3 regions of the Pseudoalteromonas mucoides genome follow, and region 1 is predicted to be linked to each of the others. Evidence: predicted binding sites of a transcription regulator. Region 1 holds the regulator's gene; each other region holds the start of a gene.
What was found. The regulator sigma-54, encoded in region 1, starts transcription at its own class of promoters, with help from an activator protein. The targets are predictions, from matches to a motif close to GTTGGCACGNNNNTNGNNT.
Positions count from the first base shown of each region.

Region 1 (10,127 bases):
TGTCCTTGAGTTTTCGTGGGGCGCGCCGTATTAATAGAGTTGAAGGTGGCTTATTATTAGCCGCGTTTGTTGCTTATCAAGGTTATATTTTTAGCCAAGTAGCTTAATACCGAATAAATTGGACAACACAATGACGCAGTTAAATTTTATTGAACAAGGAAAACGAGTACTTGATATTGAACGTCAAGCCCTTGTTGATATAGCTCAATACCTAGACGAAAACTTTAACCAGGCCTGTCAGTTGATGTATCAATGCCAAGGCCGAATTATCGTTGTCGGCATGGGCAAGTCGGGCCATATTGGCAATAAAATTGCTGCTACATTAGCAAGCACCGGTACACCGGCTTTTTTTGTTCACCCTGGTGAAGCGAGCCACGGTGATTTAGGTATGATCACCCGTGGTGATGTAGTCATGCTGATATCTAATTCTGGCGAAACCAGTGAGGTGCTCAATATAATCCCAGTGATTAAACGCATTGGCGCTAAAATGATCGCAATGACCAGCAACCCAACATCGTCAATGGCAAATTGGGCTGATGCTCATGTATGCATTAAAGTATCTAAAGAAGCTTGCCCTCTTGGCCTTGCACCAACAGCCAGCACCACAGCAACACTTGCAATGGGAGATGCAATAGCCGTCGCCCTACTTGAGACACGAGGTTTCACAGCCGACGATTTTGCCCTATCACACCCAGGCGGCAGTTTAGGCAAACGTTTATTACTGTGCTTAAAAGATTTAATGCATGATGGCGCCTCAACGCCTATTATTAAAGACACCCAATGCATTAAAGACGCTTTAATAGAAATGTCAGCCAAAGGCCTAGGCATGACAGCAATTGTAAACAACCTTGGCCAACTTAATGGTTTGTTCACTGACGGTGATTTACGTCGTATTTTAGAGCAACGTATCGATATACATAGCACACTTATCAGTGAAGTCATGACACGTTCGTGTACCACGGCAACTGCGGACATGCTTGCCGCCGAAGCGCTTAATATTATGGAGCGTAAACGTATTAACGGTCTTATTGTCATTGATGAAAATCGTCACCCCATTGGTGCACTAAATATGCAAGACTTGCTCAAAGCAGGAGTGTTATAAATGCAATTTGCTGACTTATACCAGCCACTGAGCTTAGATGCTCAAACCCGCGCTAAAAAAATTAAATTGCTTATCTGTGATATTGACGGCGTATTTTCTGATGGTCGAATTTACTTAGGTAATCAAGGCGAAGAATTAAAAGCATTTAATACCAAAGATGGTTTTGGCATCAAAGCGCTAATCAACAGCGGTTTTGATGTTGCTGTTATCACTGGACGTCATTCACAGATAGTTCAGCAGCGAATGACTAGCCTAACAGTACAACATATTTATCAAGGCCAAGAAAATAAGCTGCAAGCCTATCAAGAGCTTAAAGATAAACTGAGCTTAACCGATGAGCAAATCGCCTATATTGGCGATGATGGCCCTGATCTTCCTGTTATGGAGCAAGTTGGCTTTGCAGTAGCGGTGAACGATGCACACCCGTTAATCAAACGCGTATCGCATTATACCACTATGCTACCGGGTGGGTTTGGCGCTGTAAGAGAGCTCACTGATTTATTAATGCTTGAAAACGAAAAATCGCTAACCAGCGAAGGAACCAGCTCATGAATAGTGCGCGTTTAGTTTTAAGCGTATTATTTATAAGCTGTATGGTTTGGCTTTGGTATCCATATTTTAACCAAACAAACATAGAGCAGCTCGTTGAAGAAGATGTTATTGCCAAGCCCGATTACACCGCTGTGGCTTTAAAACAAACAGCCTTTGATGAGCAAGGTAAAATAAGCCACAAAGTCACCGCTGCAAAAATGGAATTATATCAGCAGTTAGGGTTCACTTACTTTGAAGAGCCTATTTTCACTTTATACAATCAAGAACAAATGTGGCAAATTAATGCAGCAGAAGCCACATTGTATGAAAATAACCAGCTGGTTTTAGAAGGCAATGTGACGGCGAAAAACCTCACAAACAATGCCATGATAGACCATATTAATGCCGATAACATTCAAGTTGATATTGAACTTCAAACCATGAGTTCAGAGCAACCAGTCGAGTTAGTCGGCCCAAATTTAAAAATTACTGGGCGCGGATTACAAGCCGATTTAAAAGCCGAAGTAATTGAACTAATTAACCATACGCGAACCATATATTATGACCAATAAACTTGCCAACCTACTTATAATACCAAGCTTATTCATTGCATATTCGAGCTTTGCCCAAGATACAATGCCACCGGCCGATCAGGTCTCAATCAGCGCCGATAAACAACAAGCTCAACTTAAATCTAATGTCGGTATTTTTGAAAAAAACGTTGAAATTATCCACGGTAACCGCCGTATTAAAGCAGATCGCCTTGAAGTACATAAACGTGAAGACTTAGGCGATAACAAACAGCTACTCGTGGCCACTGGCAAACCTGCATACTTTGAAGAAAAACAAGCCGATGGCACCCTAATGAGCGCCAGTGCTGACGAAGTTCGTTACGATGTAGCAAAGCGCCTGTTAACTTTAATTGGCAACGCGAAAGTAACCCAAGCAGGACAAAAAATTAACGCTAAAAGCATCACCTACGATATGGAACAGCAACTAATAAGTGCTGAAAGAGGCGAAGACTCAAATGACCGCGTGCATACAATTTTAGTACCTGTCGATAGCAAAAAATCAAAAGGCCAGCTATGAGTACATTAAAAGCCGAGTTTTTAGCAAAAAGCTACAAGGGCCGCCAAGTTGTAAAAAGTGTTGGCTTAGAAGTTAGCGCTGGGAGTATTGTTGGTCTGCTAGGCCCTAATGGCGCAGGCAAAACCACTACTTTTTATATGATTGTTGGCTTAGTGCCCAGCGATAAAGGTAAAATTAGTATTGATGATAACGATATTACATTATTACCCATGCACAGCCGTGCTCGCTTAGGAATTGGCTATTTACCACAAGAGTCATCTATTTTTCGTAAATTGACCGTTTACCAAAACCTCATGGCGATTTTAGAAACCCGTAAAGAGCTAAACAAAACAGCCCGTGAAGAAGCCTTAGATAGCCTACTTGATGAATTTAGCATTCAACACATTCGCGACAGCCAAGGTATGGCATTGTCAGGTGGTGAGCGCCGTCGAGTTGAAATTGCGCGCGCTTTAGCCGCAAATCCTAAATTTATTCTGTTAGATGAGCCTTTTGCTGGCGTTGATCCCATTTCAGTGTTAGATATAAAGAAGATTATCGAGCACCTTAAAAACCGTGGTATCGGCGTACTTATAACCGACCACAATGTAAGAGAAACCCTTGATGTTTGCGAAAAAGCCTACATTGTTTCTCATGGGGAGTTAATTGCATCAGGAACTCCTGAGCATGTACTTGCCAACCAAACAGTTCGCGATGTATATCTGGGTGAGCAATTTAGGCTATAAAGCAACGCTCAGCTAACTATCTGCTAAACTAAATTATGACAACACAATAAAAGGATTGTTAGAGATAAATGAGGCAATCACTCCAGCTGCGCATGGGCCAGCAACTTACAATGACTCCACAACTGCAACAAGCAATTCGCTTATTGCAGCTAAGTACATTGGATCTCCAGCAAGAAATTCAAGAAGCACTCGACAGCAATCCATTGCTTGAAGTTGAAGAGCAAGAGTTTAGTGACGAAACGGCTGGCAAAAATGAACAAAAACAAGATACCGAAGACGTCACAGTAAGTGCTTCTGCCGATGAGACACCAAGCGAATACGAACAAGAAAGCAGTGAAGCACTTAATAAAGACACCGTAAGTGACGATATGGCTATGGATGTGACCTGGGATGAGTACATGAGCGCCGCTCCTGCCAGCTCATCAGGCCCGATGCCTGAAGATGAATCTATTTATCAAGGGGCTTCAACCGAAACCTTGCATGAATATATTATGTGGCAGTTACAGCTAACCCCATTTAGTCCGACCGACGAGGCGATTGCGATTGCCATTGTCGAAGCTATCGACGACTCAGGTATTTTAACCTTAAGCTGTGAAGACATTGCTGAAAGCCTAAATAAAGATAATAACGAAGAAGAAATTGAGCTTGATGAAGTTCAGGCGGTTCTAAAACGTATTCAACTGTTTGACCCAATTGGTATTGGCGCACGCAGCTTGCAAGAATGTTTATGTATTCAACTAAATCAATTTGACCCCGCAACTCCTTGGATTAGCGAAACAAAAATGATTTTAACTGAACATATCGATTTATTAGCCAGTCGCGACTACCGAACTTTGATGAAAAAGACTAAGCTTAAGGAAGATGAGCTTAAAGAAGTGATGACACTCATCCACAGTCTAAACCCAAAGCCTGCGGATAGTATTGTACGTGAAGAATCTGAATACGTTATTCCAGATGTCTCAGTAAAGAAAATCAAAGGCCGTTGGGTTGTTGAGTTAAATCCCGATAGCATGCCTAAAATTAGAGTAAACAGCCAATATGCAGCTATGTCTCGCTCGGTTAAATCGAGTAGCGACAGCCAATTTATTCGCTCCCACTTGCAAGAAGCAAAGTGGTTTATAAAAAGTTTAGAAAGCCGTAATGACACATTACTCAAAGTAACCAACTGCATCGTTAAACAGCAGCAAGGATTCTTTGAACATGGTCCCGAGGCAATGCGCCCTATGGTATTAAACGATGTTGCTGAAATGGTCGAGATGCATGAATCAACCATTTCACGGGTTACCACCCAAAAGTACATGCACACCCCAAGAGGGATTTTTGAGTTAAAATATTTTTTCTCAAGTCATGTAAGCACTGAAAACGGTGGGGAATGTTCGTCTACAGCGATCCGCGCATTAATCAAAAAATTAATTAGCGCAGAAAACTCAGCGAAACCATTGAGTGATAGCAAAATTGCAGATATATTGGCAGAGCAAGGTATCAAAGTAGCTAGACGTACAATCGCAAAATATCGCGAGTCACTGGCTATTCCACCGTCAAATCAAAGAAAGAGCTTGATTTAAGGCGTAAAAAAACAAAGAAGGAAAATGCTTATGCAACTGAATTTAACTGGTCGTCACGTAGAAATTACCGATTCACTTAGAGACTATGTACACAATAAGTTTGCAAAGCTTGAAAGGCACTTTGATCATATAAACAACGTGCACGTCATTTTAGACGTAGAAAAGCTAAGCCAAAAAGCAGAAGCCACAATACACCTCAGTGGTGCTGATTTATTTGCTTCAACAGAACACCAAGACATGTACGCTGCGATTGACGCCCTAATAGATAAACTAGACCGTCAAGTTATCAAACACAAAGAGAAGCACGCTCGACACTAATATTATGAAACTAAGTTCACTTACTTGTAAGGACTGCAGTAAAGCTGCGGTCCTTTTTAATAGCAAAAAACGAATTTTAGAATTTATTAGCCAGTTGGCTCATGAACAACTCCCTCACCTTTCAGAACAAGAAATTCTTAACTCGCTACTTAATCGAGAGAAACTAGGAAGCACGGGTATTGGCCGTGGAATTGCTATACCTCACGGTAGAATGACTGGTGTTGATACACCATTAGCACTGATACTAGTGAGTGAAACGCCCATTAATTTTGATGCGATTGATAATCGTCCTGTTGATATATTTGTGGCACTCATCGTACCTGATGGTGAGAGTCAACTTCATTTAAAGACCTTGGCCACAATTGCTGATAAACTTAACGATAAAGATTTTTGTAAACAATTACGTAGCGCTAAATCAGACCACGACTTATACCAAGTTATTGTCGAGCAGTCATAAGAAAGTGAAGGAGTCATTACATGGAGTTAATTATCATCAGTGGGCGCTCGGGTTCTGGTAAATCTGTTGCCCTTCGCGTATTAGAAGATCTGGGTTATTATTGTGTTGATAATATTCCTGTGAACTTGCTGCCTTCACTCGTACGAAGCGTTTCTGATAACTATGATAAAACAGCCGTTAGTATTGATGTGCGCAATCTGCCAAAAGAACAGGAAGAGTTTAATGACATCCTTGAGTATTTACCTGGCTTTGCAAACCCGACTTTATTTTATTTAGACAGTGACGACCAAACACTGATCAAGCGCTTTTCAGAAACGCGCCGTTTACACCCATTATCTTTAGACTCTTTACCCCTTGATTTGGCTATCAAGCAAGAGAAAGTATTGCTTGATGTATTGATCACGCGTGCTGATTTTATCCTTGATACTACTGACTTAAGCGTTCATCAACTAGCTGAATCAATTCGCGAAAAAATCTTAGGAAAAAAAGATAAAAAGTTGATTATCACTTTTGAGTCCTTTGGTTTTAAGCACGGTATTCCTAAAGAAGCTGATTACGTATTCGATGCACGCTTTTTACCAAACCCACATTGGGAGCTTGAGCTAAAGCCACTAACAGGCCTAGATCAACCAGTAAAAGATTATTTAGCTAGCCACAGTATTGTGCAGAAGTTTACATGGCAAATTCAAACATTTGTGCAAACCTGGCTACCGCATTTAGAGCGCAATAACCGCAGCTATCTCACAATTGCAATTGGTTGTACTGGTGGTCAACACCGATCTGTTTATCTAGCACAAACTATAGGTGAGAGCTTTGCAATGAGTCATAGCAATGTAAAAATCCGCCACCGTGAACAAGAATAATACCTGCTACAGGCTTTGATATGCATTTAGAAGACACTTTTTTAATAAAGAATAAGTTAGGATTACATGCACGAGCTGCCAGCGTTTTAGCCCAGCTCGCGCTGAAGTTCGATGCGACGATTACCCTATACCAAGACGATAAACAAGCCGCTGGAGACAGCGTTTTAGCTTTAATGTTGCTTGAGAGCAGTCAAGGCAAAGAAGTTAAAGTCGTATGCGAAGGACCGGATGCCAAGCCTGCACTAGAGGCCATTGGTGAGCTAATCGAACAACGTTTTCACGAGCACGAATAGCGATTTATTTTTAAAATTGCGTTAAACTGAATAAAGATAAGCAAGTATATAAAGTCTACTTTGCTATCGCCCTACCCAATAAAATTTGTAACCTAAGGACGCCAATGCCTGAAGCTTTTGAACAAGATTACCCACTACAACAACTAAAACAAGTGACCAAGTCACTCAATAGTGGTCAATTTGTTCAAGTTAGGCGAATGTTGGCAAAAACAGCTCCTTGTGACACAGCACTATTACTCGAATCATCCCCGCATAAGATCCGTAAATTACTCTGGCAATTAGTTGATCCTGATGTTCAAGGTGATGTTTTAGAGGAGCTTTCTGAAGACGTACGATTAGGTATCATCGCGCAAATGGAGCCGGAGCACATAGCTGCGGCAACAGAAGACATGAGCCATGATGATCTTGGGGAGGTGTTACGTAGTTTACCAGACACCGTCTACCAAGATGTTGTTGGAGCTATGGATACCCAAGATAGAGAACGTGCAACTCAGGCACTTTCATATCAAGAGCGCTCTGCTGGTGCCCTAATGAATACGGACACAGTAACAATTCGTCCTGATGTTACTATTGATGTGGTGCTTCGTTATTTACGCCTACGCGGAGAGCTGCCTGAAGGCACCGATGATCTATACGTTGTAGATAAACATAATTGTTTTCTCGGGGCTATGTCACTAACAACGCTTTTGACTAACCCACCAGATAAAATTATTCGTGACTTAATGGATGAAGACTGTGAGTCAATTTCAATCGCCATGGATGAAAGCGAAGTTGCCCAACTATTCGAGCGACACAATTGGATATCAGCACCAGTCGTTGATGATAATGACCATTTGCTTGGCCGTATCACAATCGATGATATCGTTGATGTTATCCGTGAAGACGCTGAACACAGCTTGTTAAGCTTAGCCGGTCTCGATGATGAAGAAGATACTTTCGCTCCCGTCTTAAAAAGCTCGAAGAAACGTTCTGTGTGGTTAGGTGTAAACTTATTAACAGCGCTTCTGGCCGCTATTGTAGCGAGTTTTTTCGAAAATACCTTGGCTATATTGCCGATCCTAGCGGTACTCAACGGTATAGTGCCTTCAATGGGGGGCGTAGCAGGTAGCCAAACTTTAACTTTAGTGATCCGTGGTATTGCTGTGGGTCACATCAATCAAACAAACCAACGCTTTTTAATGTTAAAAGAGCTCGCAATTGGTGCAATCAACGGCATGGTTTGGTCTATCTTAATAGCCGGTGTCGTTGCTATTTGGCAATGGGATTTTAAACTGGGTGGCGTTTTAGCGTTTGCTATGTTTATGAATTTGGTAGCTGCAGGTATTGCGGGTGCTAGTATTCCACTACTACTTAAAAAGATGAAAATTGATCCTGCGCTCGCGGGCAGTGTTGTATTAACAACAATCACAGATATTGTTGGCATATTCGCCTTCTTAGGTACTGCGACTTGGTTACTTATCTAGGTTCTTCGAAATTTAATAGAATCGTTTTTAGACGTGTTCATAAGTGCATGCTCTCAATTAGATAAGCATGCACTTATGATTTAATGGATACCATCCTAGCAATCTCCCTGTTTACTCTAAAACTACGACAACAATTTACTAAGTAATTTGTTCATCCTTGCCACTTATCCATTGTGATACGTCCAATCCTTGTCACTTATCCATCATGATACATTCAATCCTTGTCACATATCCATCGTGATACGTTCAATCCTTGTCACATCCATCGTGATACATTCAATCCTTGTCACATATCCATCGTGATACGTTCAATCCTTGTCACATCCATCGTGATACATTCAATCCTTGTCACTTATCCATTGTGGTACGTTCATTCCTTGTCACCTACCCATTGTGATATGCTCAATCCTTGTCACTTATCCATTGTGATACCTTCAATCCTTGTCACCTATCCATCGTGATACCTTCAATCCTTGTCACTTATCCATAGTGATACATTCATCCTTTGATCATGAGTTCATAAATTGCTTCCACTGCTTAGCTGTCCATAACGCCGTTGCACATTCAGCTTTTCTTTGCTGAGAGCCCTTTTGTACATGTTCCATAGCTCCTCCTTGTAAGACTTGTATCGCTAAGACTTAGTTAACGTCTGGCGATTATGTAAATCGCATGAATTAAACCAGGAATATACCCTAGTAATGTTAACAAAATATTAATCCAAAACTGTGCCCCTAAACCAACTTGTAAAAAAACACCAAGTGGTGGGATCAACACTGATAGTATAATTCGTATTAAATCCATTGTGATCGCTCCTTGCCAATTTGCTAAAATGCATAAGAAAGCCCAGCCTAGCTGGGCATTTCATAATAAGTGATTATTCAGCAACAACAGTTAATTCATCAACTACGTCGCGAACATCTTCAGCATTTTTAGCAATTTTCATCGCTAGCTGTTTTTCAGCTTCTGATTCAACAGTACCTTTAAGTGTAACTACACCTTTATCAGTATCTACGTCGATATCTGTACCGCCAACTTCTGAATTAAATAAGAAGCGTGTCGTGATCACCGTACTAATTTTTGCGTCTGTTAAATCGCTTTCAGTGTCATCAACATCAGATTTCATGCGTTTGTGGTCGGTATCAACATTTTTAACGACAGTCAGTTCGTTATCAACATCATTTACACCATCAAGGCTTAATACAAGCTCTTCAGCAAGCTCTTTATCTAAGTCGCTTTCCACTTTACCTGTTAGCACAACCTTGCCATTTTTTACGTCAGTGTTAATGTCAAAGTTGTTAAGATTAGTGTTCATTAAAAGAACTGTTTCTGCCTTACCATCAATCCAAGCATCTTTACTTTCATTTTCCCAGCTGCTTGCTTGTGCACCCATAGCTGTTGTACCAAGAACTAAAGCCGCAATCATAGATTTGTTAAATGTTTTCATAATCTTTCTCCTTTTGATTAAAGACACTTAAGTTAATGCGAACATCAAGCCAACTTTTAAATAACTACAAATCAATCACTTAGAAGAACTTGGCATTTTATAGCTATATTCACCTGGTAATAATTTACAAACAATTCGGTAATTTGTTCTGCTTGTGTCAGATTTACCATTTAGTCGTTGTTTTTATTAATCAGTCGTTAATATTACTACTTAAAAATTGAGTGTAAAAAATAAGCAACTGAATTTTAAGAAGTTAATTATTGGCCTGAGCTTTGCTTTA
Region 1 covers NZ_JBMMUC010000013.1:16,233-26,359, forward strand. Annotated here, with positions in the region: gene AAEU30_RS14530 (calcium/sodium antiporter) at 1-107, shown strand, start outside; gene AAEU30_RS14535 (KpsF/GutQ family sugar-phosphate isomerase) at 131-1,102, shown strand; gene kdsC (3-deoxy-manno-octulosonate-8-phosphatase KdsC) at 1,103-1,654, shown strand; gene lptC (LPS export ABC transporter periplasmic protein LptC) at 1,651-2,205, shown strand; gene lptA (lipopolysaccharide transport periplasmic protein LptA) at 2,195-2,722, shown strand; gene lptB (LPS export ABC transporter ATP-binding protein) at 2,719-3,444, shown strand; gene AAEU30_RS14560 (RNA polymerase factor sigma-54) at 3,513-5,009, shown strand; gene hpf (ribosome hibernation promoting factor) at 5,040-5,327, shown strand; gene ptsN (PTS IIA-like nitrogen regulatory protein PtsN) at 5,332-5,784, shown strand; gene rapZ (RNase adapter RapZ) at 5,805-6,647, shown strand; gene AAEU30_RS14580 (HPr family phosphocarrier protein) at 6,668-6,940, shown strand; gene mgtE (magnesium transporter) at 7,045-8,403, shown strand; gene AAEU30_RS14590 (YqaE/Pmp3 family membrane protein) at 9,046-9,204, opposite strand; gene AAEU30_RS14595 (BON domain-containing protein) at 9,278-9,847, opposite strand.

Region 2 (10,127 bases), on a different contig from region 1:
TGAAGCTCCAAAGCCACTAGCTGCATAGCTATTTGGTGTTACCGCTAATATATCTTGCAGTGTAGAGATATTGAGTTGCTCAATCATATCACTATTAATAGGTGTGATTGCTCTGGCTATATCAATCAAAGCAAGATCATCACCAAAAGGGCCACTCACTGAGGCATCCTTGGGCGACAGCGGGTTTGCTTTTAATTTATCTGCCGAAACATGTATCACTTCTATATCGCTATTCGCTTTTGCTAATGTTGCAAAGCTGACACAAATGCTGAGTGCTAAAAATGCGTATTTCAAAATCATCTCACTGTAATTAGTTAATACTCAACCTCCTCGCTTGAGTTGGTTTGTGTATATATACGTTGAATGAGACCCTCAAGGTGTAAAAATACTTTCAAAAAATATGTAGTTAATTTTATTTAATTATTTTTGTAAGAAAAGCGGTGCTTTTCGGTCTTGTTGTTTTTAATAGCAAAAACCCCAAAGGATATATAATGACACAAGCACTAACAACCGATACTCAAAATCGCCTTGAGTGGTCTCTGTTTTCATTACGTTTAGGCGTATTTGTAGTGATGTTAATGTGGACGCTAGATAAGTTCGTAAATCCCGGACATAGCACACGTATTTTTGAACACTTTTATGGCATTAGTGGTTCAAATGACACGGTGGCTTATATATTGGGCGCGTTGCAACTGATTTTGGTTTTTGCATTTATGGCGGGTATTAAAAAGCGCATTACCTACGGGGTGATATTTTTAATGCATGGCGCATCAACACTGTCTTCTTATGCACAATATATTGATGGCTTTAATAACTTATTATTCTTTGCCGCATGGCCAATGTGGGCTGCATGTTTTGCGCTTTATTTATTACGCGATCAAGATGTAAAATTCACTGTAAAATAAAAACAGCAAAAGCCGCGTTATACGCGGCTTTGTTTAAAAGGGCTAACTAATGCATAGCATTATTGTATTTTTCAGCCAACACTTGTTTCTGGTGTTGCGTTAACGCCTTACCTGCCAATTGAAATACCTCTTGCTCTTCTTCATCAAGGTGGTGATGCACAATATGATGCAGTTTTTTGGCTGTCGCTAACCATGCAGGTGAACTCATATCCGTTTGCTCAAGTTCTTCAACTAACTCATCAATATCATGATGTTCAGCAACGCTGTGGCGTGCTTTATCTTGAGTTAAGTCATCACACATTAATGGGTTATAGAAAAAGCGCTCTTCAAATTTAGCATGTTCTTCTAGTTCGGTTTTTAAGTCGTCCATTAGTTTCTGTCGTTTTGGCGAATCACCGTGTGTTTCTATTAGTGAATCGACAAGTGAACGTTGCTTATCGTGATCGTGACGTAGTGCTTCAAAAATATTCATGATGTTTCCTTGCTTTGCTCATTTACAAAATACAGAAGCAAGTGACAAGCCAGTTTTTAACATACTGTTTTATAATGAAAAGGTGATTTCAACTAATGGGTGGAAGGAGGTTGAAATGTAAAATTTACAGGCTTAAATGAAAAAGGCCAACACAGTGGCTGGCCTTAGGATAAGTAAGCTTAGCGATTACTTATTAGCATCTTTTACTGCTTTGAGTTTAGCTGCATGGTCAATTTCAAATTCAGGCATGTCTTTTTTGCCGTCAATTAAGTAGTTATCCATCCAGCGCATCAAACGTAAGCTGTAATCGTATTGTGCAGCAACTTTGCGATTCCCATGGCCTTCGCCAGGGTAATAAACTAAGCGTACATCTTTACCTTGTACCTTCATGTAGCGGTACATTTCCATTGATTGCGCAGGGTGTACACGAGGGTCATCTTTACCATGCATAATTAATAATGGGGTCTCAGATTGCCCCGCCCAGTATATTGGGCTGCGCTCTAAGTACCATTGCCATTTATCCCATGGATATGAACGCGCATGTACTAGGTTCATTTCATTTGAAATATCAGTAGTACCAAATTTAGATAACTGATTTGTAACGCCTACAAACATTACACTTGCAGCGAAATGTTTAGTCAGTTTAGTCGCTGCCCACGCAGATGCATAACCGCCATAAGAGCCACCAGTGATACCTACACGTTTAGTATCTACTAAGCCCATGTCAACAAGGTGGTTTTTAAAATCAACCAAGTCATCAAACTCTTTACCAGCATAGTCGTTTTGACCAAGCTTAGAGTATTCAACCCCTTTACCGGTTGAACCACGGTAGTTAGGATAAAATACTGCATAACCACGTGCTGCCCCCATTTGACCTGGGCGCGAGTAATTCGTTATCCAACCATTCTTATCATGACTTTCAGGACCACCATGAACAGACATAATTAACGGGTAGCGAGTACCTTCACTGTAATCAAGTGGGTATACAAGTACACCATCAATCTCAACGCCATCACGAGCTTTTAAAGATATAGTCTCTTGTTTTGCAAAACGCTTATCGTTAAACCATTCGTTTGAATCAGTTAATCGTTTGGCTTTTTTACTGCGTACAATAAATACTTCATTTGGGTGCTTAGCTGTATTACCACGAAGTGCAATGGTTTTATCTGAATCAGAAATACTCAGATTAGATGCAATAAACTTACCTTCTTTAACCAGCTTTTTATATTTATTTGAACCGGTTTTTATACTTGCAACGAAGCTTTCGGTGCCCACGTTGGCGATAAAGTTAAGGGTGTTACGTTTATTCGACCATTCAATATCAGCAACATGGCCCATAAAATTAGGTAACCACTCAGTAATTTTGGCTGTTTTAGTATCGGCAATATATAAACGCCCAGTTGCCGGGTCGTGTTTATCCTCTGCACCTAAAATGGCAATGTATTTACCGTCATGTGAGAGTTCTGCATCGCCGAGCTTACCTTCTGTTTTAAACGATAGAGTCACTTGGTTACTGGCAATATCAAATAAATGCCACATTGATTTTGTGTATTTATCATCAATTAAAGCAGTCGGCTGTGTTTTAACTAAGAGCTTTTCACCATTTGCAGCCCAGTTAACATCACTCACGTAGTTCTCTACGTTTAGAGCATTCGGGGTGAGTGGTTTGTCGGCTTTTGCCAAATCAACAATAAACAGCTGCTTGTTTTTTAAACCAAGCTCATAGACTTCAGCTTTAAAGCCCAGTTTTTTTAGTTCTTTATCAGACTTATCGGCAGCAGGCATCGCTAAAATGGCTAACTGATTATTATCAGGGCTAAGCTGATAGCTTGAAATAGACGTGCCTTTTAATGACAACACTTTTTGTGCTTGGCCACCATCAACCGGAATTTGGTACAATGCAGTGAACTTATCGTCTTTTAGTTTAGCTAAGAAATAGATGGTTTTGCTGTCGTTTGACCATTGAATGCTTTTAATGCTGACAGAGCCTGTAATGAAAGGGCGCTCAACACCTTCATCATCGACAACATAAAGTTCACTGTAATTACTGCCATTTTCATCAACATAAAGCTCACGAGGTACAGAACGAGTAAATGCAACGCTGTCGCCATCAGGACTAACGCTTGTTTGTATTACTGATTGAATTTTTGGAATGTCTTCAACTGTAAGAGGCGTTGCTGCAATCGCAAGAGAGCTTGAAAGCCCAATTGCCAATGCTAAACTAGTTTTTAACATGAAAATTTCCTTCGCTTGTTTTTAATTATCAATGCAGTATATCAGGATGTACCTGTAAAACTAAAATATGCGTTTAATAGGCAATCTGAAAAGATTAATGGCTATATCGTATGCCAAAGTAGAAGCGTCGGCCATTTTCGTAAATACCCGTTGGCGCGTATTGGTTACGTTCATAAACATAGGTGATTGAGTTAGTTAAGTTGATTGCTTCAAGTACAACATCGAGGCTATTTGTCACTTTAAATGTGAGGTTACCGTCAAGCTGACCAAAATCGTCCATCATAGCTTCACCTACACCGGTGGCAAACTGAGTCCGATAGTTATAGGCAAGGCGAGCACTGAGCCAATCATTATCATAATAACTGGTTAAGTTTATGGTGTGTTTTGAGGTGCCAGGTACATAGTTTTTTCGTCCTGTTAAGCTATCAGTACGATCGCCGTCGACAAAGGTATAATTGGCAATTAAGCCTACACCATAAAATAATTCCTGCTGATAACTGAGCTCTACACCTCGAATTGTACCACCACTGCCATTTATCGGCCGATCAATGGCCATGTCGATGCTCTCATGTTGTTCGATAGCTCGCTTAAATTCGACAAAGGATTCAACGTCTTTATTAAATAACGCCATTGAAAGTAAAGCTGCATCATCAAAATACCATTCAAGGCTAAAATCAAACTGATTAGCGCGGTATGGATCTAAATCTGGGTTACCGCCTTGGCCTTGTGCTTGCGTGACATTGTAGTTTGTAGAGGGCATTAAATGATTGTATTGTGGTCGTGACATGACTCTAGCAGCACTAATACGGGTGATTAAATTTTCAGAAAGGTCTATGTTGATATTTACGCTGGGTAAAATATCAAGGTAATTTTTATCGTGCTGTTGCCAGATAAACAGCTCTTGTTGTGGTGTGGTTGCAATTCGCTTGTAGGCGCCTGAGTTTTGTTGTGTATTAACCACTCTTACTCCGAGGTTGGCGCGGTAGTCTTGGCCTTCGAGCATTAATTTTACATAACCTGCTAAAGTACGCTCTTGAATATCAAAACGGCTGGCTTTTTCTTCTTGTTGTTCAAAATTAATGTTATTGAAGTCGTCTGATAATCTGCTGATATCTACATAGCTATATTTTTTCAGCGTGTCTTGACTGCCAATATTTGTCAAAAAGCCGCTAGGGAAAGTGCCTTGATAATCAGCTAAAGTCCAATCTAGTTGTTTTACTAACCCATCATAAGCGCCATTTACTGAGCGATACCTGATAAAGTCACGCTGATGATCACGGTATTTAGTTCCGAACTTAACGGCACTAATAATTGAATGGTCAACAGCTCGTTCAAAATCGCCTTGTAAATAAAACTCCTGATCGTTCGAGTCTTGGCTGTCGTTGCGCGCCTCTGTGAGCTGCCATTGTGAGGCATCTAGTGGAGAGGTGTCGTAGTTAGCTATAATATTTTTATGTTCGCGGGTATCTACAGTAAAGGCTGTATTTGCAGAAAACTGCGACGTATAGTCTTGTTTTGAGCCACCACCGCCTTTGGTAAAGCCGATTTGATACTGGTTTTGCCACAGATTTGCTTGTTGGGTGGCAATTAAATGCACGTTGCTGGTATCAATTTGCGAATCACGCCAAATAGCTTCCATCGCGGTACTAAAGGGTAAACTTTGTGTGTTTTGCTCTGGCACCTGCGAATAGCGGGCGTATGCTAACGTGTTATCAATAATTTCGTGCTCGCTAATATGACCGCCACGAGCAAAAACGCTGCTGGGTTGCCACAAAAAGTTTTGGTTACTATTATCGGCATCAAGTACTGAATATAAAGTATTAAGCTGTATATTCCAATCAAGATTGGGCTGATATTCAACGCTTAAAGTCGCACTGGTTAACTCTCTTTGTTGCTTAAATAATGCTGAACCACCTCCCCCAGGCGTCCAGACATTAGTTATGTCTGCAGCTTCGTTGTTTGTTGGGCTAAGAGTACCATCATTATTCTGATTATAATTTTGTTCATGCCATCCCCAAGACTCTAAACCGTCTCGGCGTAATGAGCGCTGGTTTCGGGTAAGTGTAATATGCACGCCCAAATCTTTAGCTGTGTTTTTCCAGTTATAAAAAGCACTAAATTGTGGATCGAATTCACCGGATAAATCGTTGTATTGCATCTGAGCATTAATTACAAATTGGTTGGTGTTTATGTGCAGAGGGCGTTGCGTTTTTATATTAACGGTCCCCCCTAAAGAACCTTCGTTATGATCTGCTTGCGGTGTTTTGTAAACGTCTAAGGAGGCAACAAGTTCAGCAGGTAATAAGGTGTAATTAAAGCCACGGTTAGGTTGCGTTGAAATCCACCAGTCTGCCGATGCGATAGATTGACCATTTAAATAGGTGCGATTTTGTTCTGGTGTTGTACCACGTACACCCACTCGCTCACCTTCACCTTGAGCTCTTGATAGGGAGATCCCGGTCACCCTTTGGAGTGCTTCTGCGACATTTTTATCAGGAAATTTCCCGATATCTTGCGCACTAATAGCATCTATAATAGATTGATTGTCACGTTTATCTAGCAATGATCTGACAGCGCTGTCATGATAGCCCCTAATTTGTATGGTTTCTAACTGGTTTAGCTCGGTTTGCGGGGTATTATTAGCCGCTCCATGTAGCGCATAAAATGCACTATAAATCAGTATTATGTTAACAAATTTTGTAATATTTATTGTCATAGATGACCCAACGCCAACAACATGAGAAAAATGAGCTGTGATAACTACTTATAAAATAAGAACACAGAAAACGGCTGTGCTAATATGTACCGCATTTGTATATAATACGCTTTATTCGCATATTTAACCATAGATTAACTTGTGTAAAAACTAAACGATGTCCGAAGCTGAGCTAAAACAGATATTACTCAATGATGTACTTATTGATTTTGCCGCGTTAAAAATTAAGGTGGCGGGTAAGTGGTGCATTATTGAAGCTAAGCAGTTATTGTTGCTCAAGCTGTTGATTAGTCATCAAGGGCAAGCTGTTTCGCGAGATACCATTATGGATACTGTGTGGCCTGATGTGGTAGTGAGCGATAATTCGGTTAGCCAACTAGTCACACAATTGCGTAAAAGTTTGCATGATGATCAAAAAACAACCCATTTTATTCGCACAGTGCCAAGAGTTGGCTATCAGTTAATTGCTCAAGTTAGTGATGCGCCAACTATTTTAGAAAAAGTAATGCCTGCTAGCCCGCGTACTTCAATGTTATTTATTGTTGTGGGCTTGTTTGTAGGCACTATCGTTACTTTACTGAGTCAGCATTTACTCGCGCCGGAAAAATCTAAATTAGCGTATCAGTATCAATCGCGTATTACTTCTGCGCCTGGGGCTGAGGTTTTTTTACGCTACTCTCCGAATGGGCGATACTTAGCTTTTAGTCAATCGAACCATCAACAAAGCCAATTTGATTTAGCCGTTTTTGATCATCAAAGTAAAACCGTTCACAGTATAAAAAGTTCAGGTTATTCAGAAGAAGCACCGGTTTGGTCGCCTGATGGTAAATGGTTAGCTTACTTTAGATACGACCCTATTAGTTGCGATATCAGAGTTATGTCGGTGGGCAATGCGATAGAAACGTGGCGCTTGAGCCCAGAGTTTAGGCTGGCTAAATGTCAACAACGCCATGGCCCAACTAAATTGCACTGGGTAGATGCGCAAACAATTTACACCACTCACTGGCAGGATGAACAACCGCGATTAGTCAAATATAGTTTGTCATTATCACCGAATCCTAAGATAGTTGAGCAACATGTAATAGGTGATTTTAAACCGTTAGCTGTTGATATTAATAGCCACAATAAAATGCTGGTTTTAGAGAAACAAGCGGGCTGGTTTAATCTCAGTGAAGTAGACTTAAATAAAGGACTTACGCGTAAAAAAATTAAACAAAGCCGTCACTTTCATGCGCCTTTGTTACTAGACAGCGAGCCCGGGTTTTATTGGCTAGGGGATGATGCCCTAAGGCGTTACGCTTATGATGGCGCAGAGCAGATGATCCATCAACCTTTAGGGTTTATCGCCGATTTAGCGATTAACCCGACTAATGGAGATATAGCTCATGCCGAAGGACAAGCGCGGATAAATTTATATCAAATTGAATTAGCACTCAATAAAGAGCAACCTATCGTTAGTACAAGCCAGTTATCTTCCTCATCACGTATAGATATACTCCCAGCGGTGTCTATGGATGGTCAGCAAAGTGCGTTTATTTCATTGCAGCGCCGTGGGATCACAGGGTTTACAAATATAGAAGTGTGGCTTAAACATAAACAACGTAAAAGTGCTAATTTAATTGCGACTTTACCCAGTGATATTACGCCAAAATATTTACTGTTTTCACCCAGTGGTGACAATATCTTACTCGCCGATCAGCAGCATAATATTTACTTGATCAATACTTTTTCAAGGCGTTTAGTTCCGATCATATCAGGGTTTGAGCAACTCAATGGGGTACATTGGTCACAGGATAGTCATAGCATTTACTATCAAGCCAAAAATAATCAAGGGCAATGGCAAGATTGGCGATACGACATGCAACTCATGAGCAATACTTTAGTGAGTGAAAACGCGCCTTTAGAAACCTTGGACCTAGAGCACCCTCTGTGGCAGTTAAATAGCTCTTATATTGAGTACGAAGATCATGTTGCGCGCTTTCTAGCCACTGAGCTTGAGCAGCAATTACCTCTAGCACAATTATTACCTTCACTTACCTTGTTTAAACCGGCAGTGTTCAAAGGTGGAATTTATTACGTACTACGCCAAGGCCACCAACTATCACTTTATTGTTATTTGACCGAGCAAAAGCGTAATGTATTTATTAAAGAGCTAGGCGTTTATGGCTTCGATTTAGATATCAATTTAAATATTAGCAGCTCCTTGGACGGCAAGCAGGTTGTGTTTAGTCAGGTTGATGGGATAGAAACAGATATACTTTTGCATCAAGCAACTAAGGCTGAGCGGTAATAAAGTCAGTGATATGACCAAGGTACCAATTACGGTTTTTTGCTTCATCTAATGCCTGTTTGGCAATTTTTTTCGCTGTATTAGTGTCTTTTTCAGCGACTATTTTTGCTTTAAGTAATAGTAATTGAGGGTGGTTGGTATCATCTGCCAACGCTGTGTCTAATGCTTTTTTAACTGTTTCAGTATCAATATTACTTAATGAATATAGCAAGTTTGCTAAATCTCGTTTTGCTGTAAATAGGCCTTGTCTGGCGGCCGCTTGGAGCCATTTAAGCGCTTTATTAGGTGCATAATCTAAATGTTTTTTATTAAGTAACTCTCTACCTAAACGGTATTGTGCTTGTGCGAAGCCATTTTGTGCGGCAAGTAAAATCCAATTAAGTCCTTTTTCACGTTCTATTTTTCCATATGCACCTCGTAATAAGTTTGCACCTATACGATATTGTGAGTTGGCGTAACCGTTACTCGCCGATTTTAATAATAGTTCATCCGCGGCATTATCTTGCTGCCAATGGTATTTTAATAGTCGTGTTGCGTTATATTGATCAGAACTGAGCCAATTTGCGATATAGTATTGCACAAGGGCATTGCCTTGCTCGGCAGCATCGATTAAGTCAGTGATTTCTTCATTATATTCACGCTGTTGGCTTTTAAAACTCTGCGCATATTGCTTACCTTTGTAAGTCGTGAAATGGTAAAGTAATGAGCGGTTATAATAGGGAAGCTCATCCTCAGAGGCCTTATATTGCCAACGTTTAACAGCATTAATAATTGCTTTATCAAAGGTTTTATCAGGATTTGAATCAATGAGTGTGATATCAGTGACAGCACCACTTTCGTCAATATCAAACTCCAGCCAAACCCAGCCTTCTAGACCGTTTGCGTAGGCATATTCTGGGTATTTGGGCTCTACCGTATAAGCGCGATTGATGCTAGCGTTATTGATAGGTGTTGAGTTTAATTCAGGGCGTAATTGCTCGTTATACCATTTAAAGCTGAGTTGTTTTAAAAGAGCTGTGTAGGCATCATCAAGAGGTTGTTTACTTTCTGCTTGTTTAGCTATTAACCGAGCAGTATCACGGGCGTCAGCTAAGCCAAAATCCGCTGCTAAATTAAACCAAGCATAAGCTTGTGCGTTATTTTTATCAACGCCCTGACCATGTAAATACATTACTGCAATATTATAAATAGCATCAGGGTTACCTAAGTGAGCAAGCTGCGTAAATTCATGCTTTGCCTGCGCGAAATTACCTTGGTGGTAATCAAAAGTTGCACTGAGCAAATCTGCTTTTGCACCAGGCATAAAAATGAATCCACACATAATTATGCAGGCTTTTGAGGCTAAAAGCTTGATATTGAATTTGTTTAGATACTTGGATAAATGTGTTAGCACGAATTTACACTTTAGCTATCGCTAATATGAACCTTGTGGTGTTTTACCTATTGATTGTACTTGTTTTGTTTATTATTACTAGCGCCAACAGACTAAGTCTTTAATAAAAAAGCAGG
Region 2 covers NZ_JBMMUC010000017.1:20,175-30,301, forward strand. Annotated here, with positions in the region: gene AAEU30_RS17255 (TonB-dependent receptor) at 1-294, opposite strand, end outside; gene AAEU30_RS17260 (hypothetical protein) at 492-905, shown strand; gene AAEU30_RS17265 (hemerythrin domain-containing protein) at 952-1,377, opposite strand; gene AAEU30_RS17270 (S9 family peptidase) at 1,564-3,612, opposite strand; gene AAEU30_RS17275 (TonB-dependent receptor) at 3,707-6,328, opposite strand; gene AAEU30_RS17280 (winged helix-turn-helix domain-containing protein) at 6,486-8,618, shown strand; gene AAEU30_RS17285 (TonB family protein) at 8,602-9,921, opposite strand.
Region 2: AAEU30_RS17265 (hemerythrin domain-containing protein) is a predicted target of sigma-54. The motif match lies at 1,413-1,431, and genes of this name have one in related genera.

Region 3 (10,127 bases), on a different contig from region 1:
GATGTACCCTGCTCTGCGACCGGCGTTATCCGTCGTCATCCAGATATAAAATGGCTACGTCGTGCGTCAGATATTAACGACTTGGCGGCGCTACAAGGTGATATTTTAGATAGCATCTGGCCTTTATTAAAACCAGGTGGCACATTAATTTACGCAACCTGCTCAGTATTACCACTAGAGAATCAACAGCAAGTTGCTAAATTTTTAGCAAATAACACAGATGTTGAGCATATACCTTTGCATAATAACGACACCGCCACAAACCCTGGATTACAATTACTACCAGGCGAAAGTGATGGGTTTTATTATGCCAAGCTTGTAAAAAAACAGTCATAAGATAAATAATGAAAATAATCATACTCGGCGCCGGGCAAGTAGGCGGCACACTCGCTGAAAACTTAGTCGGTGAACAAAACGAAATAACGGTTGTTGATATAGATGGCAACCGCTTACGTGAGTTACAAGACAAGTACGACCTACAAGGTGTTACTGGCCACAGCGCACACCCAGATGTATTACGCAGGGCTGGTGCCGAAGACGCCGATATGATCATTGCGGTAACCAGCTCAGACGAAGTCAATATGGTAGCCTGCCAAGTGGCTTACAGTATTTTTAATACACCCACGAAAATTGCCCGCATTCGTTCTGAGCAATACCTAAAGTACCGTGAAAAGCTATTCCAAAACGACGATTTACCTGTTGACCACTATATTGCACCTGAGCAATTGGTGACTAAGTATATTCGCCGTTTAATCGATTACCCCGGCGCATTACAGGTATTACAGTTTGGCGATGGCATGCTGTCATTAGTGGCAGTAAAAGCGTATTACGGTGGCTTGCTGGTCGGCTATGCACTTTCAGCTCTCAAAGAGCATATTCCTAATGTTGAGACACGCGTAGCGGCTATTTATCGCCAAGGTAAAGCCATCAAGCCATTAGGTACCACCGTGATTGAAGCTGACGATGAAGTATTTTTCCTTGCCGCAACCAAACACATTCGCGCAGTAATGAACGAACTGCAAAAGCTTGAGCGCTCATACAAAAAAATTATGATCGCAGGTGGTGGTAATATTGGTGCAGGACTCGCCCGCTCGCTTGAAAAAAACCACAGTGTAAAACTGCTTGAACGCAGTAAGGAACGCGCCGAACAATTATCAGAATTACTCGACAACACCGTTGTATTTTGTGGTGACGCTTCAGATCAAGAGCTCCTCTCTGAAGAGCACATTGAACAGGTTGATGTATTTATCGCAGTAACAAACGATGATGAAGCAAACATAATGTCAGCCATGTTAGCAAAACGCATGGGGGCACAAAAAACCATGGTGCTAATACAGCGTGGTGCTTACGTTGATTTAGTACAGGGTGGCGAAATAGACATTGCGATATCGCCGCAGCAAGCCACAATCTCCGCATTGCTTACTCATGTACGCCGTGGTGACATTGTTAATGTTTATTCACTGCGTAAAGGTGCTGCAGAAGCAATTGAAGCGGTAGCCCATGGTGACGAACACACCTCAAAAGTTGTTGGTCGCGCTATTGCAGACATAAAACTCCCTGCTGGCACCACCATTGGCGCCATTGTACGAAACGACGATGTACTCATTGCCCACGACGATACCATCATCCATTCTGGCGACCACGTTATTATGTTCTTAATCGACAAGAAACATATCACTGTCGTTGAAAAGCTATTCCAAGTTAGCGCCATTTTCTTGTAAACATAAAAAGCAGCTTTGCCTATTTTATAAGGTAAAGCTGCTTTAACGTATATGAAGTGAAATTACCGTATTTTCTATTATTAAACAGTACTACTGTACTTTAGAGAACTCTTCTTTTGAAAGTTCACCATTTTGGTCAGTATCTAAAGCCGAAAAAATCTCAACAAGCTGCGCATTCACTGAAGCTTCTTTTTGGCTAATTACGCCATCGCCATCAGTATCGAATGTATCAAAGCTTACGGCAGCAAAAGCAGCAGATGAAGAAGCAAGAGCGATAATAGCCAATGTTGTATTAATATGTTTCATAATTTGTATCCTAATAAAATAAAGGTAAGAAATCCTTTTCAGAGATCCATTGTGCGAATAAAACTCACATTAAGCTTCTGAAAACTCTTGTTTTGAAAGCTCACCATTGCCATCAGTATCAAGCTCTGAAAATTGACTCATCAACTTTGCATCTACCGCGGCTTCGCTTTGACTAATTACACCATTACCATCAACGTCTAGGGTGTTGAAATCTGTTGCAGCAAACGCTGCTGATGAAGATGCAAGCGCGATAAGTGCTAATGTTTTATTTAATGTTTTCATATTTATATTCCTTCACTGTTTTATCAAAAGGGGTTTTCAGTCCTTGCTATCCTTTGTCATAGGCTCCTTGCCTATTTAGGTTGTCTTGGGCAACTCAGAATTTACTCGCAAAAAACATTCGGTTCGCAACCATTAAGCTTTAGCAAACTCTTCTTTAGAAAGCTCACCATTTTGGTCAGTATCTAGTTCCATAAATTTTGCAGAAATAGCGGCATCAACAGATGCCTCTTGCTGGCTAATTGCGCCACTGCCATCAACATCTAAAGTATCAAAGTCTGTGCCAGCAAAAGCGGCTGATGAAGATGCAAGTGCGATAAGTGCTAATGTTTTATTTAATGTGTTCATAATAAAATTCCTTCAGTTTCTATCTGTTAATGCATAAATTAGTAAGAGTGGAAATCCTTTTCTAAGATCCCTGTGGCTCTATTAAGCCTTTGAAAACTCTTCTTTCGAAAGCTCACCGTTGCCGTCTGTATCCAGCTCTGTAAACTTACTCATTAATGCAGCATCAACTGATGCTTCGCTTTGGCTTATTGCGCCATTACCATCTACGTCAAGCGTATCGAAGTCTGTAGCAGCAAATGCCGCTGAAGAAGAAGCTAGTGCGATAAGTGCTAAGGTTTTATTTAATGTGTTCATAATCAATCTTCCTTCAAAGTTTATGTACGATGCGATTAAAAGCTTAACCACGTTTTCGTTTCGTTCGAGTTAAGTATTACAACTTCGATGCCAAGATTAATAAAACCTTTTAAAACATATGGTTGAGGTAAAAACCAGCAATAATAACGACTATTCACTAAAAAATGTGTTGCTGTTTAGCAACACCGCTCTCCCAACAAAAATAAAAGCATTTATTTTCAGTTGGTTAGATTTAATAAAAAAGACACAGTATTGAAGAAGGGATAATTAAAATGGTTTTATTAACTAAAATAGAGATAAACGCTTGCTGAACAGCATTTTTTGAGAAAGTTTATTAAATTAATTTAATATTTTAACATATTGATTAAATTGAACTATTAAATTTATTTTTATAAAACCTACAAATTAATTCGGCGTATTTGTGTAAACCGTAAGGTTTGTTGCAAATAAGCGAAAGCAGTGATTTAAATCACTGCACTTTATTTTACAAAACAACCTCAATAGTTACTTTGGTCTTTACCGAGTTTGCGATAAAACAAAGTTCATGTGCCTGGTGATGCATTTTTTCAAGCTGCTCGACTGTTGCTTGCTCGCCAGAGAACTTAACGCACGGCTTTAACACAACCTCAGTCATGGCCATACGGTTATCAGCCCCTTTTTCCATTACTCCAACAGCATTATCGATATAACTGTCAACCACAAACCGCTTTTTTGCAGCGATGGATAAAAAGAACAACATATGGCAACTCGAAAGTGAGGCTATAAAAGCCTCTTCTGGGTCAACATTTGCAGCAACTGAATAAGGTAAAGGCACAATATGTGGCGATGACGAGGCTTCAACGTTAGCTCCTCCATCAAACTGCCACTGATGACCTCGGCTATATTTATTATCTATAAACGATTCATTAACACCGCGTGACCAAGTCACTTTCGCACTATACTCAGACATTAAAACTCCTTAAATTTATATCACTAAAGAAAAAGCGCTTAACCAAATCAACTGCACACCATATGCTAACCTTTGATAAGTCCCAGCATTTGTGCGCTGTTTAAATGCTTTAGTTAGCTTGAAGCTAAAATAACAAGTGACGAAAACAGTACTGGCTGAAAATACTCTAAAGCTTATGGGTAAGTAATCACTTATCGCGATTAAAATTGGCGCGATCAATAGCGACAAAAACATTACTAACCCGGCCCAAGAATGGATTTGGCAAGTTACAGTAGGTGATTCAGTATAAGGGTTTGCATCCATTGGGAAATACCCAGCAACCCAAGTTCCTATACCATGAACAATAGAAAGCCAGCCCACTAAAACAACTAATATAGGTGCATTTTCAAGATTAATGACATACCAACCAAAAGCGCAAAAAAGTATGCCTAAAGGGTAGTTATTTATAAGGGGAGATAATCTTTCTGTCGCACTTCCTGCTGCGCCAAGCTCGCTGCAAAACTGTTTATTATGGCTATAACTAGGGTAGAGTTTAGCGACTGTAAAAACACCAATTACAATCCAAATACTTGCGATAATTGCAGTATATACCCAAGCCACCTCAAGATGCGAGTTTCAGTTGGAATTAAAAGCGATTTAGGCAAGGCATTGATTGCAAATAATGGTTGTTCCCTTGTTAAAATCAATAACGCAGTATAAATCGCTTTTAAACCAACCCTTTGGGCGCTTCACAGGGACTTACTCCCATCGTTGTTACTTCTTAAAAGGGATGACCATTCTTGCAAAGTAACGCCTTGATATTAAGCCCCTGTGAAACGCTGAATTCTGCATCTTGAGGTGGCTTGGGCATAAGCTAAAAATTCAAACATAATTTACTTCCATGTGTAGTCAAACTACCATGATAATAAACTCGTTCAGTGACCTTGTATACTTTGCGTATTAGATATGAAAAAAGCAGCCCGGGGTTGGCTGCTTTAGTTTAGGGTAAAATCCATTTCGAGTAAGCACAGCCTAAACTTATGCGTTATCAAACTCTTGTTTTGATAATTCACCGTTGCCATCGGTATCAAGCTCGGAAAATGTTGCTGATGTAATGCCACCCATTGATGCTTCTTGCTGGCTAAGTGCCCCACTACCATCAATATCCAGCTCATCAAAATCTACAGCTGCAAAAGCCGCAGATGAAGATGCTAGTGCAATAAGTGCTAATGTTTTGTTTAATGTATTCATAATATAATCCTTCAATGTACTATCAAAAAAATGCGTAAAATTTAGTATCACTGTCCTTGTTATCCTTTATCGTGAGCTCCTTGCCCACTTAGGTTGTCTTTGGCAACTCAGGATAAACTCAGTTATGCTCTTGAATACTCTTCTTTTGATAACTCACCATTTTGGTCAGCATCACGCTGTGCAAATTGATTAAATAACTCAGCATCTTCTTTGGCTTCAACCAAACTAATCGCACCATCATCATTTACATCTAGGGTGTTAAAATCTAATGCCTCAAATGCAAATACAGATGATGAACAAGTTATCGCTATAAGTGCTATTGCTTTGCTAAATGAACTCATTACTAAGCTCCTTTCATTGCCGTTTTAAATATTTAAGAAATCCTTTTCAACATTCCATTGCAAAAGAATTAAGCTTTTGAGTACTCTTCTTTTGATAACTCACCATTTTGGTCAGTATCAAGCTCTGCGAACTTGCTTAGTAACTCAGTATCTACTGACGCTTCACTTTGGCTGATTGCGCCACTGCCATCGATATCCAACGTATCAAAGTCTGTCCCTGCAAATGCAGCTGATGACGAAGCTAATGCGATTAGTGCTAATGTTTTATTTAACGTGTTCATAATTATATTCCTTCAAGTTATGGCTGCGATTAACTCGCGTTTCGTTTGTTGTAATATGACTATTACAACTTCAATGCCAACATTAAAAACACATTTAATATCAAGTGATTAAGATTAGCATTTGATTGTTTCGTCATTTTTGGTAGGTATTTTTGTTGCCTTTTTGCAACAGCAACAACAAGAAAAATTAAATTCAATTTAAAATCAAACACTTAGAATGTTCTGGGATGATACAAAATCTACGTCTATGATTTTTTAAAGTTGAAAGAGGATTGTTAAATATACGAATGAAGCATAAAAAAATAAATTAATCGATATTATTAAATATCAAATAGGAACTATAACCACCTGATAATTAATAGCTAATTTATTATATAGCGATAATAAAGGGGAAAGTTAAATGCCTAATTTCAAGATATTCACCCGCTTGTTGCAAAATAGCGAATATCAACAAAGACATTTTAAACCAAAGGTTCTAACACGGAGAGGTCGATAAAGTGATCTTTCATAAACTTTTTCATTTCATCTTCACTTGCATGTAACTGCACACCAAACTGCACCTGAGTCGCTAAACTACGAACACTGCATATTTGCCCACTAAACTCTCTCATCCCCTTATTCTCTTTATCAAGTAAGATATTGCACTGAGTGTTTTTTAGGCTGGATAAGTCTTCTTTGCTTTTAATTTCAAACATGACTCCTGTCGCAGAGATATCTTTAATAACCCCTAGCCACTGGCGTTCATCACTTAGTTTAATTTCTGCAGGTAATAAAGTCGGTATACGGGTGTGTGAACGCAAACTAAACAGTTGTACTTGAGTCGGAAAGTTTAAAAAAATTAGCCTGGCGGGGTGTGATGCAACAGACATGACTTGTTGGCGAAAGGCAATAACCTGCCCTCCACCACTTTCAAGTACAGCTCGAATGATAAGCACTACACCATCCTTGAGATATTCGCCTGCATTATGTAAACGTCTGACTGATGGGTAATTTAGGACAATAAAACGATTATTTAGAAGCCCTACAAATTCAGTTTTAACTCGCTTGCTGTCTGTAGGTGTCAGTATTTCAACATCGACAAGTGTTCCCGCAGTAATTTTACCGAGCTTTTCTAAATTAAGTTGCAACTTCGTCTTCGGCATTCCCTTTCACCACATTCTAAATAATAGAGTATTTATATTAACCTAAATAGAGATAGAACAGCGATAACCCTAAAGTCTGAACTATCCTCGCCAGAATGTTGGTGTAAACAATACTAATAGCGTAAATATTTCTAATCGACCAAACACCATAGCTATGGTTAATAGCCACTTAGCTGCATCGCTCACGGCACCATAATGACTAGCAACTTCACCAAGCCCTGGCCCTAAGTTATTCAAACAGGCTGCCGTTGCTGAGAAGGCAGTAATGTTATCCATGCCAGTGCCCATCAAGGCTAACATTATGATGACAAACACGAGCGCATAAGCGGAGAAAAACCCCCATACAGCTTCAACAACTTTGTCTGGAAGTGCTTTTCGACCTAACTTTATTGAGTAGATTGCCCGCGGATGCACTAACCGATTAAGCTCACGCACCCCTTGTAAATAAAGTAAGAACACGCGCACAACTTTCATTCCCCCCCCCGTAGAACCCGCGCAACCACCAATAAAACTAGAGAAAATTAACAAGATAGGTAAAAACAATGGCCATGCAGAGAAGGTATCTGTGGCAAACCCTGCGGTGGTACTCATAGATACAGCTTGGAATAAAGCCTGATCCAGGGTTTCATCGCCATTGGCGTAAATGTTATTCGACGACAATACCGTAAAACACACAACAACTAATGCCAATTGAATAAACAAAAACACTTTAAATTCAGGATCTCGAATATAAATTTTTAAGTTTCGGCTCGAAACGGCAGCATAATGAAGCGTAAAATTGATGGCAGCAATAATTAAGAATACCACACAAATAAAGTTAATAAGCGGGCTATCAAAGTGCCCTATTGATGCATCATAAGTGGAAAAACCACCAATCGCTATAGTAGAAAATGCATGGCAAATAGCATCGAACCAATCCATTCCTGCAGCCCAATACGCCAGCATACATGTAATAGTTAACGATACATAAATGTACCAAAGGTGCTTAGCTGTATCAGCTATACGCGGGGTCATTTTTGAGTCTTTAACTGGACCGGGTATTTCAGCTCTGTATAGCTGCATACCACCAACACCAAGCATTGGTAATATAGCAACAGCAAGTACGATGATCCCCATCCCACCGAGCCATTGTAGTTGTTGGCGATAGAATAATACCGACTTAGGTAAATATTCTATGCCTGTTAGAACTGTAGCCCCGGTTGTAGTGAGGCCAGAAAATGCCTCAAACACCGCATCAGCCAGCGATAAGTTGGGCTCTTGTAAGAAAATAAGGGGAATAGAAGCAAACGCTCCTAACACTAACCAAAAAAGCACCACAATTAAAAATCCTTCGCGGGCTTTTAAATCACCATGCTCTTGTCGATTCGGATAATATGCAGTTAAGCCAATAACAACGCTAAAAATAAATGCTAATACAAATGGTACACCACCCCCATCTTTGTAGATGAGCGATACAACCGCTGGCGGCACCATGGTAATACTGAACAGTACAACAAGTTGGCCTAGAATTTTTATTATGGTACGAAATTGCATTTAGCTATCGCTTATTTAGGTATTTTTATTAACTGTTGGTTATTGTCTTACTGTTTAACTTTTAACTCAACCGCACCATGACTCAAATCATAAATATCTTTAATGGCTTGTGCAGCTTCACGGCTATCTATAGTAATAGTCCATTCAATATTAGCAGTAAATTGTTTTTCGATATTAAGTACTTGGTATTTTGTTTTTAATAATTGCTCAATAGCACCTTGAACGCTGTAATCAGTACAACCTGTTAACTCGATACTAGGTACTTTCACCACGGTGTCTAGTTTTGCTAAAGCGTTATTTAAAGAGCCACCGTAAGCACGGACCAAGCCGCCGGTACCCAGCTTAATCCCCCCAAAGTAACGTGTAACAACAGCGGTAACTTCACCTAAACCAGAGCCAACTAAAACATTAAGCATAGGTTTGCCTGCAGTACCATTTGGCTCACCATCATCTGAAAAGCCATATACATGGCTCCCTCCTGGGTTTCCAGCAACATGAGCCCAACAGTTATGTCGAGCATCGGCGTACTTTTCTTCAATATTTTTTATAAATGCTTTGGCAGCAGCTAAATCCGGGGTGTGTGCAATATGCACAATAAACGTGCTTTTTTTTATTTCTTCTTGATGAAACACATCATCTGCAGGGTATTTGTATTCTGACATATTTTACTTAACCAAAAAAATGGGGCCAACAGGCCCCTTCTCTCGCTAGCTTACAACTTAATCTAAGTGTAAATCGCGCGTCATATTCTCTAAGCTATCTTCGTGTACGATGATGTTATCTTCTATACGAATACCGCCAAATGGTTTAAACGCTTCAACTTTTTCCCAGTTAATAAACTGTTTGTTGTCAGTTTGCGCTAAATCACCTAGCAGTGAGTCAATAAAGTATAATCCAGGTTCAATGGTAAACACTTGGTTCTTTTCAATTAAGCGAGTGCATCGTAAGAACGGGTGCCCTTCTGGTGGCGCTTGATGGGCGCCTTTCTCATCTGCCATAAAACCGCCCATATCATGAACTTGCAAGCCAAGATGGTGGCCAAGCCCATGCGGGAAGAAGGTAGATGTAATACCGCGCTCAACAATTTCAGCAGCTGGTAGCTTAACGATATTAAAATCACTTAATACCTGTGCCACACGTTGATGGCAATCAAGGTGTAACTCACCGTACAATAAGCCTGGCTTTAAGGCGTTGCCTAAGGCAATTTGATGCTCAGTCATAACCTTAACCAAATCTGCAAATTCACCTGACTTTTTAAAGTCATAAGTACGGGTAATATCTGCGGCATAACCATTAAAGTTAGCACCAGCATCAATTAAAAATGATTTATGCTCTTTAGGTGCTACTGGGTCAAAGTGCGTATAATGCAAAATAGCGCAATTTTCGTTAAGTGCAACAATGTTGCCATACGGCATCTCATTTTCACTTTGACGTGTTGCGATTAAATAGGCTTGTTGAATATCAAACTCAGAGCCACCAGCAAAAAAAGCATCACGCGCTGCTTTATGACCATCTACCGCGATACGGTTTGCTTGGCGTAAACATTCAAGCTCGTATTGTGTTTTATAAGCACGATGATAGTTAAGATAGTTTATAACCGGCTCTGGGTTCATAACGCTAAAGCCAAGCGCTTGCGCTACTTCGAGATATTCCCCGATATAAGCGAACTTTTCTTTATCATACGGTAATAACTTCTCAACCTG
Region 3 covers NZ_JBMMUC010000023.1:11,813-21,939, forward strand. Annotated here, with positions in the region: gene rsmB (16S rRNA (cytosine(967)-C(5))-methyltransferase RsmB) at 1-336, shown strand, start outside; gene trkA (Trk system potassium transporter TrkA) at 345-1,721, shown strand; gene AAEU30_RS19875 (EF-hand domain-containing protein) at 1,812-2,027, opposite strand; gene AAEU30_RS19880 (EF-hand domain-containing protein) at 2,097-2,309, opposite strand; gene AAEU30_RS19885 (EF-hand domain-containing protein) at 2,442-2,654, opposite strand; gene AAEU30_RS19890 (EF-hand domain-containing protein) at 2,736-2,948, opposite strand; gene AAEU30_RS19895 (OsmC family protein) at 3,433-3,897, opposite strand; gene AAEU30_RS19900 (DUF998 domain-containing protein) at 3,913-4,497, opposite strand; gene AAEU30_RS19905 (EF-hand domain-containing protein) at 4,915-5,127, opposite strand; gene AAEU30_RS19910 (calmodulin) at 5,250-5,468, opposite strand; gene AAEU30_RS19915 (EF-hand domain-containing protein) at 5,537-5,749, opposite strand; gene AAEU30_RS19920 (flagellar brake domain-containing protein) at 6,211-6,891, opposite strand; gene AAEU30_RS19925 (TrkH family potassium uptake protein) at 6,973-8,424, opposite strand; gene AAEU30_RS19930 (YigZ family protein) at 8,472-9,086, opposite strand; gene pepQ (Xaa-Pro dipeptidase) at 9,144-10,127, opposite strand, start outside.
Region 3: AAEU30_RS19890 (EF-hand domain-containing protein) is a predicted target of sigma-54. The motif match lies at 3,025-3,043, and genes of this name have one in related genera.